DNA from 2 places in the Fictibacillus marinisediminis genome. Region 1 is predicted to be linked to the other one. Evidence: a T-box and tRNA genes for the amino acid it is inferred to sense, from the RefSeq annotation. Region 1 holds a T-box; the other holds one or more tRNA genes.
What was found. The T-box of region 1 lies ahead of tyrS (tyrosine--tRNA ligase). A T-box ahead of a tRNA ligase gene usually reads a tRNA of that ligase, here a tRNA-Tyr.
Positions count from the first base shown of each region.

Region 1 (11,819 bases):
TTGCAGAAGTCCGAAGGTACATCCATAGACCCCTTCCGAACAAAGGATATGGTCCCCTGTTTTCAACAGGCCGAGCAATACTGCTGAAACTGCGGCCATACCGGATGCAAAAGCCAAACCCTTCTCCCCGCCTTCCAGTTCTGCCATTCGCTCCTCAAAGATAACCACTGTCGGATTTTTCAGCCGGGAATAAACATATCCTGCTTCATTTCCGGCAAATCTCCGCTCGCCCGTTTCTGCATCCGGAAAAACAAAAGTCGAGGTCTGGTAGATCGGCGGAGACAGACTTCCCCCATGCTGGCTGTCCTCATACCCAACGTGTATGGCATTGGTTTCAAAATACTTGGACTTCATAGATATGCACCCCTTTTTTATTTGTAAGCGCTTTCTATAAACTTTCTCCCACAGAAACGCTATTCCTTCCGCTTTGCCATTATTGTATTCAGCCATCACTGCCATGGCGCCTTTATATTAAGACTAGCCCTTGACTTGTTTCCCGAAAAAACATATACTAATCTTTGTGTAAAATAAAGCGGCACTGTGTTCGTCATTTGTTTTATTTTGTTACATGTTTGAAGAAGCATGGTATATCTCGTAGCTTCAAAGGCTGCTGAAGTGAAGGTATAGGCAAATAAAATAAGCAGATGAAAAGAAAACAGTCACTGTTGTGTTTTACAAAAACAAAACACGTGAAGGAGGAGTCATTCATGGCTCGATATACTGGCTCTACATGGAAGATTTCCCGTCGTTTAGGTATTTCCCTAAGCGGAACTGGAAAAGAATTAGCAAAGCGTCCTTACGCTCCAGGACAACATGGTCCTAACCAACGTAAAAAACTTTCTGAATACGGTTTACAATTACAAGAGAAGCAAAAGCTTCGTCATATGTATGGTGTAAACGAGCGTCAATTCCGCCGTATCTTCAACGATGCAGGCAAAATGACAGGAATTCATGGTGAAAACTTCATGATCCTTCTTGAGTCTCGTTTAGACAGCATCGTTTACCGTCTTGGTCTTGCCCGCACTCGCCGTGCAGCTCGTCAATTGGTAAACCATGGCCATGTTACTGTAAACGGAAAGCGCGTTGATATTCCATCTTTCCGCGTAGCACCTGGTTCAGTTATCGGTGTTCGTGAAAAGTCACAAAATCTTAGCGCTATTAAAGAAGCAATCGAAGTGAACAACTTTGTTCCTGACTTCTTGACTTTTGACGAAAACAAACTAGAAGGTACATTCACTCGCTTACCAGAGCGTTCTGAATTACCGGCTGAAATTTCAGAACAGCTTATCGTTGAGTACTACTCTCGTTAAGTTTAAGAAAACGCTCCGTTTTTACGGGGCGTTTTTTTTATTGCATATTTCAGCAGACAGTCCAAAATATAGCTCTCACCCCTCAATAGTGGCATCTCTCGGCATTTATTAGCGAAAATCGAATTTTATTATCGAACACAAAAAACCGGCCCAATCACAAGGGCCGGTTCTCCTTATTCAGCAAAATTAGTATCGGATCAAGAAGTATTTCTTCTTCCCTCTCCTGATGACGACGAATCGATCATCAATACGAGAGCTGCTTCCCACCACTTTGTCAAGGTCCTGGCACCGCTCTCCATTGATAGAGATTGCACCATTGGTTATATCCTCACGAGCTTGGCGCTTTGATGGAGAGATTTTGCTTGCTACAAGCAGGTCGATCAGACCGATATCCTCTTTAGACTCCATTTCAAAGGAAGGCACGTCTTTAAAGCCTTGCTCAATTTCAGCTCCAGTCAATTCAGAAAGCTGTCCGCTGAACAGTGCCTGAGAGATTTTGATGGCTTGTTCCAATGACTGTTCTCCATGCACAAGAGCAGTAAGTTCTTCTGCAAGCGCCTTTTGCGCAGCACGTTTTTCAGGTGCGCTCTCCACTTGTTCAATAAGTTCGTTGATCTCTTCATGGCTCTTGAATGAGAAGTACTTTAAGAATTTAATCACATCACGGTCATCCGTGTTGATCCAGAATTGATAGAACTCGTAAGGAGTGGTTTTCTCCGGATCAAGCCAGATCGCTCCGCCTTCTGTTTTCCCGAATTTTGTTCCATCACTCTTCGTTACGAGCGGGATGGTTAATCCGAATGCTCTCTCTTCTTCTCCGGCTTTGCGGATCAATTCCAGACCAGCTGTGATATTGCCCCATTGGTCGCTTCCGCCAAGCTGCATACGGCACCCTTCCTGGCGGTACAATTGAAGGAAGTCATACGACTGAAGGATCATGTACGTAAACTCTGTAAAAGAAATCCCAGCTTCCAAACGGGATTCTACAGAATCTTTTGCAAGCATATAGTTCAGCGGAAAGTATTTACCTACATCACGCAAGAATGAAATAACGTCCATGCTGCCGATCCACTCATAGTTGTTGGCGATTTTCGCAGGATTATCCTGAGCGTTAAAGTCCAAAAACTTTGAAAGCTGCTGTTTAATTCGTTCGCTCCATTGTTGAACCACACTGGCCTCATTTAACGTCCGCTCTGCCTTCTTCCCGCTTGGGTCCCCAATCATTCCTGTCGCTCCGCCCACAAGAGGGATAGGCTGATGGCCTGCCTGCTGAAGGCGCCGCATCGTCATGATCACAAGCAGATGGCCCACATGCAGGCTGTCTGCTGTCGGGTCAAAACCGCAATAAAAAGGGGTTTTTCCGCTCTGCAGCTTTTCTTCCAAACCTTCCCGGTCAGTCACTTGATTGATGAGACCTCGAAATTCCAAGTCTTGTAAAATTGTCATTATAGTTGCTCCTTTCAGTTTCTGGATGAAGACAAATAAAAAACGCCCCTGTAATAAGGGACGTGATTATCGCGGTACCACCCTCGTTGAAGGAAACGTATTTCCTCCCACTCATATCCATTAACGGCTTTTCAACCGGTCTTTGCTACTTTCATTTCACAAAGAAAGCTCCAGGGTGTAATTCATAAACTGTCTATGTACTGGTTTGCAGCGGCCACCAGCTTTCTGTAACAGGGAGACGGTTACTACTAAATCCTATCTTCGCTTTTGCTTTATCCAATTGACATATATTCTTCATTTTTACCACAGGTTTTACGCATTGTCAATTCCTCATCCACTGACAAAATTGTCTTAAGTCCCCCTTCAAACGACAAGGGATATGATATAATTAGTCAGATAGGGGGGAATTTACAAATGTCTCATCTAGAGGAAATTAAGGAAAAATGGAGGCGCTTTATTGCGTATCTAAATGAGAAAAAAATTATACAGGCCGCAGATAAAACATACACATTCACCTGGAACTTATTCTTAATTATCGTGGTATTATTCTTGCTTGGCGGCTGTTTGGCTGCTGGAGCAGGAGCTGGCTTTCTGGCCTCGCTTGTAAAAAACGAGCCAGTCAGAGCTTACAGCACCATGAAGGATAACATTTACAATTACGAAGAAACGAGTACAATGTATTTTGACAAAGAGCAGCTGATCGGCAAGCTGCGTGCTGACCTTGACCGCCAGGAGGTTTCTTTAAAGGATATCTCACCTTTCGTAAAAGATGCCGTTATTTCAACGGAGGATCAATATTTCTATGAGCATGACGGCATTGTTCCAAAGGCTATCCTCAGGGCAACGCTTCAGGAAGTAACAGGCTCCGATACCCGTTCGGGCGGGAGTACACTTACTCAGCAGCTCATTAAAAACCAGATCTTAACGAACGAGGTTTCCTTCGACAGAAAAGCGAAAGAAATCCTGCTCGCACTCAGACTCGAGCACTTGTTTACAAAAGAGCAAATCCTTGAAGCATATTTAAACATCGTTCCATTCGGCCGTAACTCCTCCGGCAGAAACGTAGCCGGCATCCAGGCGGCCGCTCAGGGAGTTTTCGGTGTTGACGCTGACAAACTGAACCTGCCGCAGGCAGCTTTCCTTGCAGGCATGCCGCAAAACCCGTTTGTCTATTCTCCATTTACACAACAAGGTGCAGTTAAAAAAGATATTACATATGGTACCAACCGCATGAAAACGGTTTTGAACCGCATGCTGACAAATGGAGCCATCACACCTGAACAATACGATAAAGCACTGAAATATAATGTGAGAAAACACTTTGTAACGAAGAAGGAATCTTCTTACGAAAAATATCCTTACTTAAGCATTGAAGTCGAGCGCCGTTCAGCAGATATCCTTGCAAGGATCGGGGCGAAAAAAGACGGCAAGAACTTTGACAAGCTTAAGCAGAACACAAAAGATGAATACCGTCAGAATGCTTTTGTACAGCTGCGCCAAAAAGGCCTGAAAATTCATACGACCATCAATAAAAAGATCTATGAGAAAATGGAGAAAACAGCGAAGAACAAATATCTCTTCGGCTCTACCCACCTTGTCCGCGTGAAGAACGCCAAAGGAAAATGGATCTATGAAAAGCAGCCGCAGGAAGTAGGCTCCATACTGATCGAAAATAAAACAGGAGCCATCATCAGCTTTGTCGGTGGGCGTGATTACAACCGTGAACAGCTGAACCATGCCACTCAGGCATTAAGACAGAATGGTTCAACGATGAAGCCGCTGCTCGCATATGCTCCGGCCATCGAGGAAGGTAAAGTGCAGCCGGGTTACATCATTCCTGATACACCGCTGACCATTGGCAATTACGCACCAAACAACTATGATAACCGTTTTCATGGACTCCTTTCCGCAAGGACCGCACTTGCCAAGTCTTATAATATTCCTGCACTGCGCAGCTTCATGAAAGCGAATCGGGCCGATGCCTTCAATCGATTGGAGAAAATGGGATTCACAACCATTACTGATACAGACAGATCGGCTACATCTGTTGCCATCGGCGGATTGACTCACGGGGTAACCGTAGAAGAGAATACGAACGCTTTCGCAACCTTTGCTAACCAAGGCAAGTTTGTGGATGCCTACCTCATTGAAAAAATTGAGGACAAACATGGAAAAGTTCTATATAAACATCAATCTAAGCCGGTGCCAGTATATTCTCCGCAAACCTCTTATCTTATCCTTGATATGATGAGGGATGTACTGAAGCCAGGGGGAACCGCAGCAAGCATTCCAGGAAGACTGAACTTTTATGCAGATTGGGCCGGAAAAACCGGCACCACATCCTCAGCCAAGGATTCTTGGTTTGTAGCAACCAATCCTAACGTAACGCTTGGTGTATGGCACGGATATGATAAACCTGAAGCCCTTCCAACAGGACAACAGCATATTAGCCAGACCCTGTGGGCAGCTTTTGCCAATGATGCCTATAAATACGCGCCATCACTCATGGCTCCGAAGCATCTTTTCCCCATGCCTTCGGGAATTGTCAGGAAAGAGATTTGCGGGATCTCGGGAAAACTTCCATCTGATCTCTGCCGGTCAGCAGGTCTTGTCACAACAGATCTATTCAATGTAAAATATGCTCCAGATTCAACAGATAACAGCTTGGATACCGGGCTTTATGTTATTGCAAACGGAAAGAAATACAAAGCGTCCGAATCGACACCAAAAGAATTTACTCAAAAAGGCGTCCTCATTGACGATGCTCTGTTTGACGGAGTCGACTTGAAGAAAGTGACCGGAGAAGAAAATTCTGACCATCTTCTTCCTAAGACAAATCTTCCAGAGAACGGAAAAAACCCTGATACAGTCAGCGGACTGTCAGCCAAAGGCGGGAAGCTTTCCTGGTCTGCGTCAGGAGAAAGTGATGTAGTTGGCTACCGTGTCTATTATTCTGCTACCGGAAACGGTCCGTTTAAGAAAATCGGCAGTCTAACATCAGATAAAACCTCTCTTTCTGCCCCATCAGGCGTGCTGTTTGTTACAGCAGTAGACGTCTCGGGCAAGGAATCGGCGCCATCTGAGAAGATTAAAAGCGGCAAAGAAAAAACAGATCCAAAGAAACCAGACAAACCGGGAACGGATGATCCAACGGCAGGGAAAAAGCCAAAGGATCCTCCTCCTGCCCAAAATGATGATAAAAAGAAACCAAAAAAGCCCGCGAATTAATTCGCGGGCTTTTTGCTTTAAATGATTAGTCTTCCATCGTGGATAAGTCGCCTGTCGGCAGGTCCAATTCCCATGCCTTGAGTACCCGGCGCATGATCTTGCCGCTTCTTGTCTTAGGAAGCTTGTCTCTGAACTCGATTTCTCTTGGCGCTGAGTGAGCGGCCAAACCAGATTTCACAAACGATCTGATTTCCTGAATCAATTCTTCGCTCGGAGAATAACCCTCACGCAGTGCGATGAATGCTTTAATGACTTCACCGCGAACCGGGTCTGGCTTCCCGATTACTCCAGCTTCTGCAACTGCAGGGTGTTCGACAAGCTTGCTTTCTACCTCAAAAGGCCCTACCCTTTCACCCGATGTCATAATGACATCATCAATACGGCCTTGGAACCAGAAGTAGCCGTCTTCATCCATGTAGGCTGAGTCTCCAGACACATACCAGCCGCCAGGGGTAAAGTAAGATTCATATTTTTGCGGATTGTTCCAGATCGCTCTCATCATGGAAGGCCATCCTTTTTTAATCGCCAGGTTCCCCATTCGGTTAGGCGGCAGGATATTATCCTGATCATCGATGATAGCCGCTTCAATGCCCGGGAATGGTTTGCCCATTGAGCCCGGCTTAACTTCAACTGCCGGGAAATTGCTGATGAGCTGAGCTCCTGTCTCCGTCATCCACCAGTTATCATGGATGCGCAGGTTAAAGACCTTCATGCCCCAGCGGACTACTTCAGGATTCAGCGGCTCGCCAACACTCAGGATGTGTCGGAGCGAAGAAAGATCAAAGCGTTTTACGACCTCATCCCCGGCTCCCATAAGCATACGGAATGCGGTTGGTGCACTGTACCAAACCGTTACGCCATACTTTGCGATCGTACCGTACCAATCTTCCGGGCTAAACCTGCCGCCTCGGACCACATTGGAGGCGCCGTTCAGCCAAGGTCCGAAAATACCATAGGAGGTTCCTGTCACCCAGCCGGGATCGGCCGTGCACCAGTAAACATCGGATTCTTTAAGATCAAGTACCCATTTAGCGGTCTGATAATGCTGAATCATCGCATTATGAACATGGAGGACGCCTTTTGGTTTACCGGTTGAGCCTGATGTATAGTGAAGGATCAGCCCGTCTTCACGGTCTACCCATTCCAAATCGAGCTCCTTGTCCGCTTTTTCCATTCGGCTGAAATAATTGACATACGGCCCTTCTTCCTTCACGTCCTCACCAACGAGCACAACGTGTTTTAAATGAGGAAGTTCGCTGACAGGCACGCGCTCCAATAGCTGAGGAGTCGTGATCAGTACTTTAGCTTCGCTGTCTTCCAGACGGTCTCTGACTGCTCCTTCCATAAATGCTTCAAACAGCGGGCCGACGATGGCTCCCAGTTTGATTGCCCCGAGCAGTGAAAAATACAGCTCAGGAGAACGCGGCATAAAAATAAACACCCTGTCCCCTTTTTCAACATCAAGCTGGCGGAGCATATTGCCAGCCCGATTAGATTGTTCCTTCATCTCTTTAAATGTATACTTCTCGTCTCTTTTCTGATCTGAGAAATAAAGTGCTACTTTATTTTTTCTATCGCCTTCTGCATGTCTGTCAACCGCTTCATAGGCTAGATTGACTCGCCCCGTTTCATACCAGGAAAATTCTTTTTCTATGCTTTTCCAGTCAAATGCGTTATATGCTGCTTGATAGTCTTCAAGGTTAAAGTTACCCTTTACACTCGGAAGCGTTTCCACTTTCATTAGTCAATCTCCTCCTATGCCAAGATATTCAAAGCCATTATATCATAATCGTTCTTAATTTTTAAATTTATTAGAATTGTCACACCAAATAAGTTGAAAGCCCTTACAAATGATTTCGTTTATGTATAATAGAATAGGATAACTTCAAATTGGGTGGTGTATAAATGAACCATAAGAAAACATACAACTGCCTTGCCATTGATACACCTTTGGGCAAGGTCATTATCGAAGGGCCGATTTCGCCTGAACATCTGGCAGGCTACGAATTTCATGCCGGATTAAAGGCGTTCAGGCCCCCGCACCAGCAGCGTGAAGCTCTCATTGAGATTGCAGGCCTTGATGAAGGAAGAATCATTATCGCTAGAAACAAAGAGACAATTATCGGCTATGTGACCTATGTCTATCCTGATCCGATGGAAAGATGGTCACAAGGAAACATGGAGAACCTGCTTGAACTCGGTGCTATTGAAGTCATTGCGGATTACCGCAACTGTAAAATAGGGAAAAGCCTATTAAAAGTATCGATGATGGATGATGCGATGGAAGATTACATCATTATCACAACTGAATATTATTGGCATTGGGATCTGAAAGGAACCGGCTTGTCGGTTTGGGATTACCGGAAAGTGATGGAGAAAATGATGAATGCCGGAGGCCTGGAATATATGGCAACTGACGATCCGGAGATCAGCTCACATCCTGCAAACTGTCTAATGGTCAGGGTCGGAAAAAGAATAACGATGAATTCGGTACAGCAATTCGATAAAATCCGTTTCCAGAACCGCTTTATGTATTGACCGGAGAAGGGAGAAATAAAGATGATTGTTCAGGACATGATGAATAAACAGGCTGTTACAGCCATGCCACAGACGACGATTAAGGAAGCTCTGCTTCTTTTAAAAACTCACCGCATCCGCCATTTGCCGATTGTTGACGAAGAAGGATTGCTTGTCGGCATTATTTCTGATCGTGATTTAAGAGACGCCAGCCCGTCCATCTTTGATGCTGCCGATCATCCTGAAGAATTTCAGCGGCCCGTTTCTGAGATTATGAAAAGTGATGTGATCACAGCACATTCACTTGATTTTGCGGAAGACCTTCTTGGTGTTTTTTACGAGCATCAGATCGGCTGCATCCCCGTCCTTGAGAAGAAAAAACTGGTAGGGGTCATCACTGAACGGGACATGCTGTACACTCTCATACAGCTTACAGGCGCTCATCAGCCCAGCTCACATCTTGAAGTTAAGGTTGAAAATATCGCTGGCAAACTGGCTGATGTTGCTTCTCTGATCAAGAATTTTAAAATCAACATCAACAGTGTTCTCGTCTATCCGGACAAACAAGAAGAAAACCAAAAGATTCTGGTGTTCCGGATCGGGACGATGAATCCATACCGCATTGCTTCTGAACTAAGGCAGAATGGTTATGACGTCATTTGGCCGCAGGAACCGGAAGTGGAAAGATGAAGAAACCGGTTTTTATCTATTCCGAGGATATGCTTCGCTATAAATTCAATGAAGATCATCCCTTTAACCAGCTGCGTGTCCAATTAACATATGAACTTCTGCGCTCTTCCGGTGCCTTGGAGGACAGCCAGATCGTAAAGCCGAGGATGGCTACAGACGAAGAAATTAGCCTCATACACGACAAAGCATATATTGAGGCAGTAAAAAAAGCAGGAGAAGGAACACTAAATGCTGTATCAGCTGAAAATTACGGTCTTGGAACAGAGGACACGCCCATTTTTCCCGGCATGCATGAAGCGAGTGCGCTTATTGTCGGAGCTACCTTAACTGCGGCAGATATGGTCATGGAGGGTAAAGCTTCTTATGGTTTCAACGCCAGTGGAGGCCTTCATCACGGATTCAGAGGGAAGGCATCCGGTTTTTGCGTCTATAATGACAGCGCGGTGGCTATTGCATATTTAAAAAAGAAGTATGGCGTGAAAGTGCTGTATGTGGATACTGATGCCCATCACGGTGACGGAGTTCAATGGGCGTTCTATGAGGATCCGGATGCCTGTACGCTATCCATTCATGAAACAGGCAGATACCTGTTTCCCGGAACCGGAAGTGTGACAGAAAAAGGCCAGAGTGACGGATACGGCTACTCTTTCAATTTACCGGTAGACGCCTTTACGGAAGATGAGTCCTGGCTCAGCCTCTATGAAACCGCTCTGAATGAAGTAACCGCCTTCTTTAAGCCCGATGTGATCCTGACCCAGAACGGTGCTGACGCCCACTACTTTGACCCGCTGACACACCTGTCAGTTACGATGAACTCGTTCCACGCCATACCGAGGATTGCGAAAAAAGCAGCAGACCGGTACTGCGGTGGAAAATGGATTGCTACAGGCGGCGGCGGGTATGACATCTGGCGTGTCGTGCCGCGGGCATGGTCCGAGATCTGGCTTGCCATGAACGATATCGAATTAAAAGGATCTTTGCCGATGGAGTGGGTGGAAAAGTGGCAAAAACAAGCACCAGTCACGCTTCCTCTTACTTGGGAGGATCCTGACAAGCTGTATAAACCGATTCCCCGCAAACAGGAGATCACAGAAAAAAATGCGCTGACCCTTTCGAAGGCACTTCACCATATTCGAGATTATACAAAAAACACCTGATGGACTCTCTCAATCAGGTGTTTCATTTTTTTATTAAATCGTTTTTAGCATTTCTTCAACAATGGAGGATGATCGTTCGGCAGCAAGCTTAGTAAATTCTGTGAAATTTACCGTTGCTTCCCCGTTGGCTTTGTCCGAAATCGAGCGGATGACCACAAACGGAACATCATTTAAAAAGGCAGTTTGCGCTACAGCTGAGCCTTCCATCTCAATACATGCTCCATCAAACTGCTGAAAATACTTTTCAACGGTTTCCCGGCTGGCAATGAATTGATCCCCGCTTAAAATTCTTCCTTTGCGGACATGAATATCCGGAATCTTTGCAGCTGCCTGTTCAGCAAGCTCCACAAGGCTCGGGCAAGCTGTAAAATCAGATTCGTAATCGAACATCGGTATCGTCCCCTGTGGAAAATGCGGCCCAAGAGCCGAAGCATCCATATCATGCTGCAGTGCGCTGGTGGAGATGACAATATCCCCTATCTCAAGCTCAGGATGAAGAGCTCCTGCAACTCCTGTAAATAAAATATGAGTCACTTTAAAACGGTCGATCAAAACCTGTGTGGTAATCGCAGCATTCACTTTTCCCACACCTGATTTACATAGAACCACTTCTTTAGTTCCATAGGTGCCTTCATAATATTTACCTTTAGCATGAACGCTTTCCCCATAAATATCAAGGGCTTGTCTCATGTAATGAATTTCTTCATCCATGGCCCCAATTATGCCAATTCTCAAATTCTTCTCCCACCTTTATTTCATTAGTTAATCGTTGTTCTTTGTTGTGTTGCGGAACTGAATACGGTGAGGAAGAACGACTGTGTTCTCTTCCACTTTTTCTTTGTTCATCAATTTTGTCAATAGGCGCATCGCAACTGCACCAATATCATACATCGGCTGTACGACGGTTGAAAGGGTTGGTCTGACCATGGTTGCAAGCCTTGTATTGTCAAAACCGATTACTTCAAGGTCCCCCGGCACAGTCAATCCTTTATCCTGTGCGCCGTGGATAACACCAAGTGCCATTTCATCCGTGCCGACAAAGATCGCTGTAGGCATGTTTCCGCTCTCGAGGAATGTTTCAACTGCTTCAATACCGGAATCATACGTATAATCGCCAACAAAAATCTGCTTTTCGTCAACTGTTTTTCCTGCGTCCTCCATCGCTTTACGGAAACCCGTAAACTTATGGTAGCCATTGATCGGGTCTTCAAGAGGACCAGTGACCATAGCTACTGATTCATGGCCAGATTTCAGAAGATGCTCCACTGCATCATACACGGCTTGCTGATAGTCAATGTTAACGGATGGTATTTCCTTTTCCATATCAACCGTTGCAGCCATTACAATCGGCACAGGTGATTTTTTAAATTCTTCTACAAGCTCTTCTGTGATTTTACCGCCCATAAAAACGATTCCATCCACTTGCTTGCCAAGCAATGTATTGAGAAGGTGTATTTCTTTTTCTTTGTTT
Region 1 covers NZ_JAIWJX010000002.1:2,989,119-3,000,937, forward strand. The annotation lists gene megL (methionine gamma-lyase) at 1-360, opposite strand, end outside; gene rpsD (30S ribosomal protein S4) at 708-1,310, shown strand; gene tyrS (tyrosine--tRNA ligase) at 1,497-2,756, opposite strand; T-box leader at 2,810-3,027, opposite strand; gene LCY76_RS15910 (transglycosylase domain-containing protein) at 3,171-5,984, shown strand; gene acsA (acetate--CoA ligase) at 6,010-7,725, opposite strand; gene LCY76_RS15920 (GNAT family N-acetyltransferase) at 7,890-8,522, shown strand; gene LCY76_RS15925 (acetoin utilization AcuB family protein) at 8,544-9,191, shown strand; gene LCY76_RS15930 (acetoin utilization protein AcuC) at 9,188-10,348, shown strand; gene LCY76_RS15935 (5'-methylthioadenosine/adenosylhomocysteine nucleosidase) at 10,382-11,083, opposite strand; gene ccpA (catabolite control protein A) at 11,111-11,819, opposite strand, start outside.

Region 2 (11,819 bases), 2.8 Mb from region 1:
GTACCGAAGTCCCTGATCCTACACTGCCAAGAAAAGCCTCTAGTGAGGAAAGAGGTGCCCGTACCGCAAACCGACACAGGTAGGCGAGGAGAGAATCCTAAGATGATCGGGAGAACTCTCGTTAAGGAACTCGGCAAAATGACCCCGTAACTTCGGGAGAAGGGGTGCTCTGATAGGGTTAACGCCCGAGAGAGCCGCAGTGAATAGATCCAAGCGACTGTTTAGCAAAAACACAGGTCTCTGCGAAGCCGCAAGGCGAAGTATAGGGGCTGACACCTGCCCGGTGCTGGAAGGTTAAGAGGAGGGGTTATCCCTTACGGGAGAAGCTCTGAATTGAAGCCCCAGTAAACGGCGGCCGTAACTATAACGGTCCTAAGGTAGCGAAATTCCTTGTCGGGTAAGTTCCGACCCGCACGAAAGGTGTAACGACTTGGATACTGTCTCAACGAGAGACCCGGTGAAATTATAGTACCTGTGAAGATGCAGGTTACCCGCGACAGGACGGAAAGACCCCATGGAGCTTTACTGCAGCTTGATATTGGATTTTGGTACAGTTTGTACAGGATAGGTAGGAGCCTGAGAAGTCGGAGCGCCAGCTTCGATGGAGGCGTCGGTGGGATACTACCCTGACTGTATTGAAATTCTAACCTGGAACCGTGATCCGGTTCGGAGACAGTGTCAGGTGGGCAGTTTGACTGGGGCGGTCGCCTCCTAAATTGTAACGGAGGCGCCCAAAGGTTCCCTCAGAATGGTTGGAAATCATTCGCAGAGTGTAAAGGCACAAGGGAGCTTGACTGCGAGACCTACAAGTCGAGCAGGGACGAAAGTCGGGCTTAGTGATCCGGTGGTTCCGCATGGAAGGGCCATCGCTCAACGGATAAAAGCTACCCTGGGGATAACAGGCTTATCTCCCCCAAGAGTCCACATCGACGGGGAGGTTTGGCACCTCGATGTCGGCTCATCGCATCCTGGGGCTGAAGTAGGTCCCAAGGGTTGGGCTGTTCGCCCATTAAAGCGGTACGCGAGCTGGGTTCAGAACGTCGTGAGACAGTTCGGTCCCTATCCGTCGCGGGCGCAGGAAATTTGAGAGGAGCTGTCCTTAGTACGAGAGGACCGGGATGGACACACCGCTGGTGTACCAGTTGTTCCGCCAGGGGCATAGCTGGGTAGCTACGTGTGGACGGGATAAGTGCTGAAAGCATCTAAGCATGAAGCCCCCCTCAAGATGAGATTTCCCATCACATTAAGTGAGTAAGACCCCTTAGAGATGATGAGGTTGATAGGTCTGGTGTGGAAGCGTGGTGACACGTGGAGCTGACAGATACTAATCGGTCGAGGGCTTATCCTTATTAACAAAAGCGGTATGAACCGTTTATATCCGACAAGCGTTGGAGATATCCTGACGAGAACACGTTTTTGGTGTTCGTAGGAGGGATTGAAACGACCTCGAGGATATGGTTCATGGAGCTGGACGTTAGCATCAGTGAAAGTTTGGATGAAGAAGTTATCTAGTTTTGAGGGAATATGCCTCATTTTTTCTAAAAAAGCTCTTGTCAAAAGAGCAAATACATTGTAAAATGTAACTTGTCCTTGAGAAAATAGGACATGCTTTGAAAGACAGTCTGGTGGCGATAGCGAAGAGGTCACACCCGTTCCCATACCGAACACGGAAGTTAAGCTCTTCAGCGCCGATGGTAGTTGGGGGCTTCCCCCTGTAAGAGTAGGACGCTGCCAGGCTATCATTTCAAACATACTCGTATGTGGTTTTATTCTTATTCCACAGTAGCTCAGTGGTAGAGCTATCGGCTGTTAACCGATCGGTCGTAGGTTCGAGTCCTACCTGTGGAGCCATGCTTCCATAGCTCAGTAGGTAGAGTGCTTCCATGGTAAGGAAGAGGTCACCGGTTCGAGCCCGGTTGGAAGCTCCAGTCGGCCCGTTGGTCAAGCGGTTAAGACACCGCCCTTTCACGGCGGTAACACGGGTTCGAATCCCGTACGGGTCACCAAGTTTTTTCGTTAAGAAAATAACATTCCTTAATACGGAGGATTAGCTCAGCTGGGAGAGCACCTGCCTTACAAGCAGGGGGTCGGCGGTTCGAACCCGTCATCCTCCACCATTATTTATCCCAACGGCAGGCCGGTTTAGCTCAATTGGTAGAGCAACTGACTTGTAATCAGTAGGTTGGGGGTTCAAGTCCTCTAGCCGGCACCATTTTTTTTATAAGCAATGTCTGAAGCCTTTTTTTATGTGGAGGGGTAGCGAAGTGGCTAAACGCGGCGGACTGTAAATCCGCTCCTTTGGGTTCGGCGGTTCGAATCCGTCCCCCTCCACCATCTTTATTTCCGACAGATTATGTTATAACACGAGCCATTAGCTCAGTCGGTAGAGCATCTGACTTTTAATCAGAGGGTCGAAGGTTCGAGTCCTTCATGGCTCACCATTTGAACTTCTGAATAAAAGATGATATCAATGGTAACAAAGTATAATATTGCGGGTGTAGTTTAGTGGTAAAACAAGAGCCTTCCAAGCTCTGGTCGTGAGTTCGATTCTCATCACCCGCTCCATTATGGGGCCTTAGCTCAGCTGGGAGAGCGCCTGCCTTGCACGCAGGAGGTCAGCGGTTCGATCCCGCTAGGCTCCACCATACATAATAAGCACTGTCCTTAGACATTCGTCTAAGGGCTTTTTTATGTCTTTCAAATCTTCAAGGATTCCTGATCCAATAAAGAGGTCGGTGCTTTTGTCCTAATAATTATCCATCAACCTCCTCGAAAGCGCTTACGTATCGGTATATCTATGCATATTTCTGTCCAGTTGAACCAACATGAATAGACAGGCTACAATGAATTTATAGAATTTTTGAAACACAGCATAAGGGGAGGCCGTACAGAATGAAGAAGGATATTACGATCATCGGAGTACCGATGGATTTAGGGCAGACAAGGCGCGGCGTTGATATGGGGCCAAGCGCCATTCGATATGCAGGTATTGTGGAACGTTTAGAAGATATAAATTATAATGTCCAGGATTTCGGGGACATAGAGATTGCCCGGCCTGGGACAATAGAAGAAACAATAGAAACCAATCTTAAGAACCTTCAAGAAGTTTCAACTGCGAGTGAAAAGCTGGCAGACACGGTTTCTAATGTGATTCAGGAAAACCGGTTTCCTCTTGTCCTTGGAGGAGACCACAGTATCGCGATCGGCTCTCTTGCTGGAATTGCCAAGCACTACGAAAATCTTGGCGTTATCTGGTATGATGCCCATGGAGACTTGAATACCGCTGATACTTCACCAAGCGGAAACATTCATGGTATGCCGCTTGCAGCAAGCTTGGGAATAGGGCATGAATCCTTAACTGGCATTGGAGGATATGAGCAAAAAGTTAAGCCTGAAAATATTGTTATTATCGGTGCCCGTTCATTGGATGAAGGAGAAAAAGAATTGATCAAAGAACGTGGCATTAAAGTATACACGATGCATGAAATTGATCGGATCGGCATGACCAGGGTAATGGAGGAAACGATTGAATATCTTTCTAAAAAAACGGATGGTGTTCATTTAAGTCTTGACCTTGATGGTTTGGATCCGCTTGACGCACCGGGGGTAGGTACGCCGGTTCTTGGTGGAATCAGCTACAGAGAAAGCCATTTGGCGATGGAAATGCTGGCCGAGTCTCAGATTATTACCTCAGCTGAATTTGTAGAAGTCAATCCAATTCTTGACGAAAGAAACAAAACAGCGACAGTGGCTGTGGCGCTAATGGGATCACTATTCGGCGAAAAATTATTATAATAATAAATCAAAAAAAACAGCTCTCGAATTAAGAGTAGCTGTTTTTTACGTTTGCTTTTTGGAATTCATTTAAAAGAGCATCTATGTGTTGGCTGATTTCAACAATTTCTTCAGCGATTAAAGGCATAATTTTAGACATTTCATTCATTTTTTTTCGTGAATCTTCAATTTCTCTTAGCAGGATATTGCGATCCATGTGTACACGCTCCTTAAAAAAAATCTTTTATTCCACTATTCCCTCAATTATCCAAATTAAAACTCATTTTCTAAATTTTGTACAAAACATTTCTCTATCCCTGTCTGTTTTCATGCTAAAATAAAAATTGCTTAATTTTTTATGGAATATGAAACTTTTTTGAATACTAAACGTAGAAAAATACGAACCGCAACTGGTGGTGGAAAATTGAAATGGATTCATTAATTAATAATCTGGTTACCCAAGTAAGAGCAGGGAACCAGGAGGCTTTTGAAGGTCTTGTTGAAATTTACAAAGATAAAATATACCGGCTGTGCTACAGAATGGTCGGAGACAGCCATGAGGCGGAGGACCTTGCTCAGGAAGCATTTGTCCGCGCTTACGTAAACATTGATAAATACAGTGGAAGCTATAAGTTTTCAACGTGGCTGTATCGCATCGCCACAAACTTGTGTATTGATAAACTGCGGAAAAAGAAACCGGATTACTCTATGGATGCCGAGATTCCAGGAACAGAAGGAGCAACGCTTTACAGCCAGGTGGCAGGAGCGGCTCCACTTCCGGAAGAGGAAGTGGAGGAAAAGGAGAAGCGGGATCATCTCCAGCAGGAAATCATGAAACTTCCGGAAAAGTACAGGACAGCGATCCTGCTAAAGTATGTCGAAGATCTATCGCTTGAAGAGATCAGCTCTGTTATGGATTTGCCCGTCCCGACTGTCAAAACACGGATACATCGGGGAAGAGAAGCGTTAAAAAAGGTGTATAAAAAGGTTGCAAAATCGAGGTGAACATAATGTCATGTGATACAGAAAAATATATGAGCCTGATTGATAAAGCCCTGGATAGGGATATAACGGAGCTGGAGCAGAAAGAGCTGGACATACATCTGGAAAATTGCGAAGCCTGCAGAGAGCACTATTATGCCTTGAAAGAAATCATTTCCGACATGAAAGAATCAGCGCCTGTTGTTGCTCCTGACCATTTTACAGAGGATGTAATGAAGAGGCTTCCTGCCGTGAAAAAGAAAAGGATGCCGGCTCAATGGATCAGGCGTTATCCAGTCCTGACTGCGGCTGCAGTATTCTTAATCTTAATGTTCGGTTCAGTAATGGCCAACTGGAGTACCGGGAATGAACTATCAGTAGTCTCCGGCTCGGATAACGTTCAGATCAAGCCATCCACGCATACGGTTATCGTTCCTAAGGGAAAGACGGTCAAAGGTGATCTGGTCGTAGAAAATGGCGATGTGAGGGTGGAAGGAAAGGTTGACGGCGATGTCGTCGTCATCAAGGGGAAAAAATATATGGCTTCCGCGGGCCAGATCACCGGTGACAGCCAGGAAATCCATCAAGTGGTGGAATGGGTCTGGTATAAACTTAAAATGTTCTTCACAGGAGAGGAACAAAAATAATATTTAGCATCGAACTAATATGAAGATCTAAAAAGCCGCCTGTTTATGGCCGGCTTTTTACTTTTTCGGGACTTTATAACACAGCAAACGACACCCGGCCGCTCAGTCTCCAACTTTTATGGCAGCGGATGGGATATGCTATAATAAGGGATACCGAATAATTATGATCATTGTTGCACTACATTAACATAGAAAGAGTAGTTCCCTGAAGTGGAGTGATGTCATGTTGCCTGTTGGAAATTTTAGTTTAGGTAGCTATATCAGCCAGATCGTTGATATTTTGCTGGTTACCTATGTTTTTTATAAATTAATAATGCTGATTAGAGGAACCAAGGCGGTACAGCTTTTAAAAGGAATTGTGGTCATTGTAGCTGTATGGCTTGCGAGCAGTTTCTTTGAACTGCGGACAATGGGCTGGCTGATGGATAAAGCCATTACATATGGATTATTGGCCATTATTATTATTTTCCAGCCTGAATTAAGGAGAGCGCTGGAGCAGCTCGGCAGGGGAAAACTGTTTTCCCGATCTGGTTTAGCTGACGAAGAGGAGATGGGAAACTCCATTGATGCGATCGTTAAGTCAACCAGTTATATGGCCAAGCGCCGAATTGGGGCCATCATATCGTTTGAAAGAGAAACCGGTCTTACCGATTATGTGGAAACAGGGATTCCTATTCATTCGAAATTGTCATCAGAGCTGCTGACCAATATTTTTGTGCCCAACACGCCTCTGCACGACGGAGCGGTTATTTTGCGGCAGAATGAAATCGTTGCGGCAGGCTGTTATCTTCCGTTGACCGAAAGCCCGTTTGTTTCCAAAGAACTGGGTACAAGGCACAGAGCGGCTATTGGTGTAAGTGAAGTAACAGATGCGATTACTGTCATCGTCTCAGAAGAAACCGGTAGCATCTCGATTACGAAGAACGGAGAAATCCATCGCAACCTGAATGAGGAAACACTGAGAGCTTTATTGAATGCGGAATTAATGGTATCAGGCAAAAATGCTTCCTCATCACGCTGGAATTGGAGGGGGAAGAAAAATGGACAAACTCCTTAAGAGCAATTGGTTTGTAAAAATTATCGCTTTTCTTTTGGCATTAATGCTTTATACCGTCCTATCCATGGAAAACCAGCAGCAATCTGACCGGCAATCCCTGTTCACCTCCGTATCCAAGACGAGTGAAACGGTAAGCGGGGTTACCATAACGCCTTTATTTGATGAAAATAAATACGTACTAACAGACTTGCCCAGATCGGTGGACGTCAAGCTGACGGGTTCTTCCAATCTGCTGACGAAAGCATTAAAAGTGGACCGTCGAATGGAAGTCTATATCGATCTTACAAAGATGGGTCCAGGTACAAAAAAAGTTCCTGTAAAAATCAGGAATGTTCCGGAAGGGTTAAAAGCCGTTCCATCACCTCAGGCAGTGGAAGTAACGCTTCACCGAAAACAAACGAAGCAGATCCCGATTTCTGTGGATATCAAGAACAAGAATAAATTGCCGGAGGGTTATGAAGCCGGAAAACTTAGCTACTCGCCGAAGAGTGTGTATGTAACAGGTCCAGAGGATTACATCAGTGATATTGCAAGTATCCGGGCATCTGTGGATGTTTCGAATGCCAAGGATAAGGTAGAATCAAGGGTGCCGCTGCGGGCTTACGACAGTCAAGGCAATCTGCTCGATGTACTGATTGATCCGAAGTCTGTCAATGTTACGGTCCCTATCACAAAACCAAGTAAAACGGTACCGCTGAGCCTGAATGAAAAAGGCAACCTTCCTGACGGGCTTACCCTTGCAGGTATAACGATGGATCCGAAAGAAGTGACGTTAACAGGTCCTTCATCCGCCCTTGATAAAATCAGTGAAGTAAGCGGCGTAGACATAGATTTAGACAAGATTAAAGAAGATTCAACGATAGACGTTGATGTGCCTCTTCCAAAAGGCACAGAAGCTGTAAATCCCAAACAAGTCCAAGTAAAAGTGGATGTAGAGAATGACGTTAAAACAAAGACCTTTAAGGATATCCCTATTGAAATGAGGGGAGAGACTCCTGAACAGCAGGCGTCCTTCTTATCTCCTGCGAGCGGAAAGATGGATGTGACCATTACAGGCAGCAAAAAAACTGTTGATGCATTGGTGGCTTCAGATATTACGGCATATGTTGATGTCAGCAAGCTGAAACCAGGTGAGCATACGATTTCAATAAAAGCCTCAAACTCCAAGAACCTTCAAATGAAAAAGGAGTTTACGACGGCGAGAATTAAAATCGAAACCCCAGAAACCCAGACCGGCTCTGATAACCAGTCTGACCAAACCACATCGCAGAGCGGGGATAAGAACAGCAATAACGAGAATAACGGCACTGCCGGCAGCAAGCCGGACAATAACCCAACCTTTTCTCAATCAAAGGCAGAGGGAAAATCGGATCGTACCGAATCAATTACTGAAGGAGAGAATTAAATCATGGGAAAATACTTTGGAACAGACGGGGTAAGAGGAGTTGCCAATACAGAGCTTACACCAGAATTAGCATTTAAACTTGGCCGATTTGGGGGATATGTATTAACAAAGGAAACCCAAAAACCAAAAGTACTGATCGGCAGAGATACACGAATTTCTGGTCATATGCTTGAAGGAGCACTGGTGGCGGGCCTTTTATCTACGGGAGCTGAAGTATTGCGTTTAGGTGTCATCTCAACACCTGGCGTTGCTTTCTTGACAAAGGCACTGGGCGCACAGGCAGGTGTCATGATCTCTGCTTCCCATAACCCAGTCGCTGACAACGGAATTAAGTTTTTCGGAGCGGATGGCTTTAAGCTATTGGATGAGCAGGAAGCAGAGATTGAAGCTCTCCTCGATCAGGAGAAAGACGAGCTTCCGCGCCCTTCAGGCGGGGATATCGGCTCAGTAGGCGACTATTTCGAAGGCGGACAAAAGTACCTTCAATATTTAAAACAAACCGTCCCTGGCGATTTTTCCGGTATGCATATCGCACTCGACTGCGCTCACGGTGCCACATCTTCTTTGGCTCCGCATCTGTTTGCTGATCTGGAAGCCGATATCTCAACGATGGGAACAAGCCCAAATGGTCTAAATATTAACGATGGTGTAGGTTCCACACACCCTGAAAAATTGGCTGAACTGGTCAAGGAAAAAGGAGCAGACATGGGTCTGGCCTTTGATGGGGACGGAGACCGTCTGATTGCGATTGATGAAAAGGGGAACATCGTGGATGGCGACCAAATCATGTTTATTTGCGCCGTCTATTTAAAAGAGCAGGGAAGACTGAAGAACGATACCATCGTCTCCACTGTGATGAGCAACCTTGGATTCTATAAAGGACTTGAAGACAGAGAAGTAAAATCGGTTCAGACTGCTGTCGGCGACCGATATGTGATGGAAGAAATGAGAAAGAGCGGATATAACCTGGGCGGAGAGCAATCCGGACATATCATTTTCCTGGACCATACAACGACGGGTGATGGCATGTTATCGGCTATTCAATTAGCAAGCATCGTCCAGCAGACGAAAAAGCCATTATCTGAGCTTGCGGATGAAATGAAAAAGTTCCCTCAGCTTTTAATCAACGTAAGAGTTGTCGATAAAACAAAGCTTGAAGGCAATGCAACGATCCAATCTGCGATCGAGAAGGTCGAAGCAGAAATGAACGGAAACGGGCGTGTACTTGTCCGTCCATCGGGAACTGAGCCGTTGGTGCGTGTCATGGTGGAAGCACCTACGAAGGAACAATGCCAAATCTATGCTGATCAGATAGCTGATGTGGTCAAGACGGAACTTGTTTAGTCAAATGCACCCTCATTCATCAAGATAGGCACGAAACCTATGCATAAGCGTATCACCAGCGGGTTCGCTTATGCATATTTTATTAAATATTTATTAAGCTGCTTAGCAATCAATTGACGCTTAAATCGAAACAAGATATCATTAAGTTTGAATTTACTTCGAAACGGGAAGGTGGATAGAGCGGCCAATTTAATAACCAAAGCGCCTGAACTATTTTCGGACGGAAGAAAATAGTTGACGAGGAAGAGGTTCATCGATTTTTCGGCGGATGCCTCTCGGAACCAGTCACTTTCGTAAGCTTTTAAATAAAACAGGCAAGGCGACTTCCTGTACAAAATTAAAAGCAGTGGCTAACAAAATAAATCAAACATAGGTGGGGCTGTGAGCCCCGCTCACAGTCCCCCTGTTACAGAGGCAGGTGCCAGCCGATTTTGGGCTATACCTGACCCAAGGGAGGATATATTAAATGTGCGGAATTGTAGGTTATGTAGGAAATAAGGATGCTAAAGAAATCTTGCTTCGCGGACTGGAAAAATTAGAGTACCGCGGTTATGACTCAGCAGGTATTGCTGTAATTGACAACGACGGCGTTCAAGTCTTCAAAGAAAAAGGAAGAATCGCTGTATTGCGTGATATCGTTGACTCAGGCGTTGAAACATCAATGGGGATCGGACATACCCGCTGGGCAACACACGGAGCGCCAAGCAAGGTGAACTCTCACCCACACCAAAGTACTGCAGAGCGATTTACGCTTGTGCATAACGGTGTGATTGAGAACTATGAGAATATTAAAAGAGAATACTTACCGAATGTTGAATTCGTAAGTGACACAGACACAGAAGTTGTTGTACAGCTTATTGAAAAGTTTGTCAGCGAAGGAGAGAACGTGGAAGAAGCATTCCGCCACGCGCTTTCCGTTATTAAAGGCTCTTACGCGATTGCGTTAGTCGATAACCAAGATTCAGACACCATCTATGTTGGTAAAAATAAAAGCCCGCTATTGGTCGGCGTAGGAGAAGGATTTAACGTTGTAGCTAGTGATGCTATGGCCATGATTTCTCAAACAGATCAATACGTTGAACTGATGGATGAGGAGATCGTTATCGTAACACGTGACTCCTATACCATCAAAACACTGGACGGCAAAGAAGTAGCACGTGCTCCATACACAGCTGAATTGGATGCAAGTGATATCGAAAAGGGAACGTACCCTCACTATATGCTGAAGGAAATTGATGAGCAGCCATTTGTTATGCGTAACATCATCAAGCAGTATCAAAACGAAGAAGGCAATCTTAAGCTTGATGACGATATTCGCGGCGCGATGAATGGTGCAGACCGCATTTACATCGTGGCTTGCGGAACAAGCTACAATGCAGGACTTGTAGGTAAACAGCTGATCGAAAACATTGCCAATATCCCTGTAGAGGTTCATATTGCCAGTGAATTCGTTTATAACATGCCGCTTCTTTCTCAGAAGCCATTGTTCATCTTTATCTCTCAATCAGGAGAGACAGCCGACAGCCGTGCCGTATTGGTAGAAGTGAAAAAGCTTGGCCATAAAGCGTTGACGATCACTAACGTTCCTGGCTCTACCCTTTCAAGGGAAGCTGACCATACACTTCACCTATATGCAGGACCTGAAATCGCAGTAGCATCAACAAAAGCTTATACAGCGCAAATTGCTGTCCTTGCTATTCTTGCCGTTGATTCTGCTCGTGCAAAAGGCATCGAGCTTGATTTCAACCCGCTTCAAGAGCTTGCGATTGTGGCAAACGCAATGGAAACATTGACAGACCAAAAAGAAACCATGGATCGTGTAGCACAAGAATACCTATCCGTAACACGCAATGCCTTCTTTATCGGCCGTGCGGTTGATTACTTCGTTTGTTTAGAAGGTTCTCTAAAGCTTAAAGAAATCTCTTATATCCAAGCAGAAGGCTTTGCAGGAGGAGAGCTTAAGCATGGTACGATTGCTTTGATTGAAGAAGGAACGCCAGTTATCGCTCTAGCTACACAAGAACACGTTAACTTGAGCATCCGCGGAAATGTGAAAGAAGTAGCAGCCCGTGGAGCAGAAACTTGCGTGATCAGTACAGAAGCGACGAAGGACGAAGGCGACCGCATCGTACTTCCTGAAGTACATGAGTACCTTACTCCGCTCGTATCTGTTGTACCGCTTCAATTGCTTGCTTACTATGCAGCACTTCACCGTGACTGTGATGTGGATAAGCCGCGTAACCTTGCGAAAAGTGTAACAGTAGAATAAGTATTAAGTAAAAGCCAGTGGAAAATGTCCGCAAGGAAAAAAGTCGATATCAGTATATTTGTAAAGTACGATTAATAAAAGCCTCCTAAAAGGAGGCTTTTATTTTTTTGGATGTTTTAGTAAAGATTGTGGTTTTTAATGTTCTTCAGGGAAAAGATTTATTATAGGGAGGCGAAGTGATGGGAGTTAAAAGAGACATACAACCCAAAAATGACCGCTTTTCTTGCGATAATGCGAAGCGATTAAAGTAGCTTATGGTCTAAATGGACATTTCAATAAAAATGTACTAATCATTTAATCCCTTTCCATTGAGAATTTGCTGCATACATTTTTCAACCCTTG
Region 2 covers NZ_JAIWJX010000002.1:166,778-178,596, forward strand. The annotation lists rRNA gene LCY76_RS01005 (23S ribosomal RNA) at 1-1,348, shown strand, start outside; rRNA gene rrf (5S ribosomal RNA) at 1,622-1,737, shown strand; tRNA gene LCY76_RS01015 (tRNA-Asn) at 1,777-1,851, shown strand; tRNA gene LCY76_RS01020 (tRNA-Thr) at 1,853-1,928, shown strand; tRNA gene LCY76_RS01025 (tRNA-Glu) at 1,932-2,006, shown strand; tRNA gene LCY76_RS01030 (tRNA-Val) at 2,042-2,117, shown strand; tRNA gene LCY76_RS01035 (tRNA-Thr) at 2,137-2,212, shown strand; tRNA gene LCY76_RS01040 (tRNA-Tyr) at 2,251-2,334, shown strand; tRNA gene LCY76_RS01045 (tRNA-Lys) at 2,366-2,441, shown strand; tRNA gene LCY76_RS01050 (tRNA-Gly) at 2,492-2,565, shown strand; tRNA gene LCY76_RS01055 (tRNA-Ala) at 2,570-2,645, shown strand; gene rocF (arginase) at 2,893-3,795, shown strand; gene LCY76_RS01065 (aspartyl-phosphate phosphatase Spo0E family protein) at 3,824-3,991, opposite strand; gene sigW (RNA polymerase sigma factor SigW) at 4,204-4,779, shown strand; gene LCY76_RS01075 (anti-sigma factor family protein) at 4,785-5,402, shown strand; gene cdaA (diadenylate cyclase CdaA) at 5,629-6,459, shown strand; gene LCY76_RS01085 (CdaR family protein) at 6,443-7,864, shown strand; gene glmM (phosphoglucosamine mutase) at 7,868-9,208, shown strand; gene glmS (glutamine--fructose-6-phosphate transaminase (isomerizing)) at 9,675-11,477, shown strand; gene LCY76_RS01100 (YdeI/OmpD-associated family protein) at 11,764-11,819, opposite strand, start outside.
Region 2: it encodes a tRNA-Tyr, which carries the amino acid that the T-box ahead of tyrS (tyrosine--tRNA ligase) is inferred to sense. The anticodon was not compared.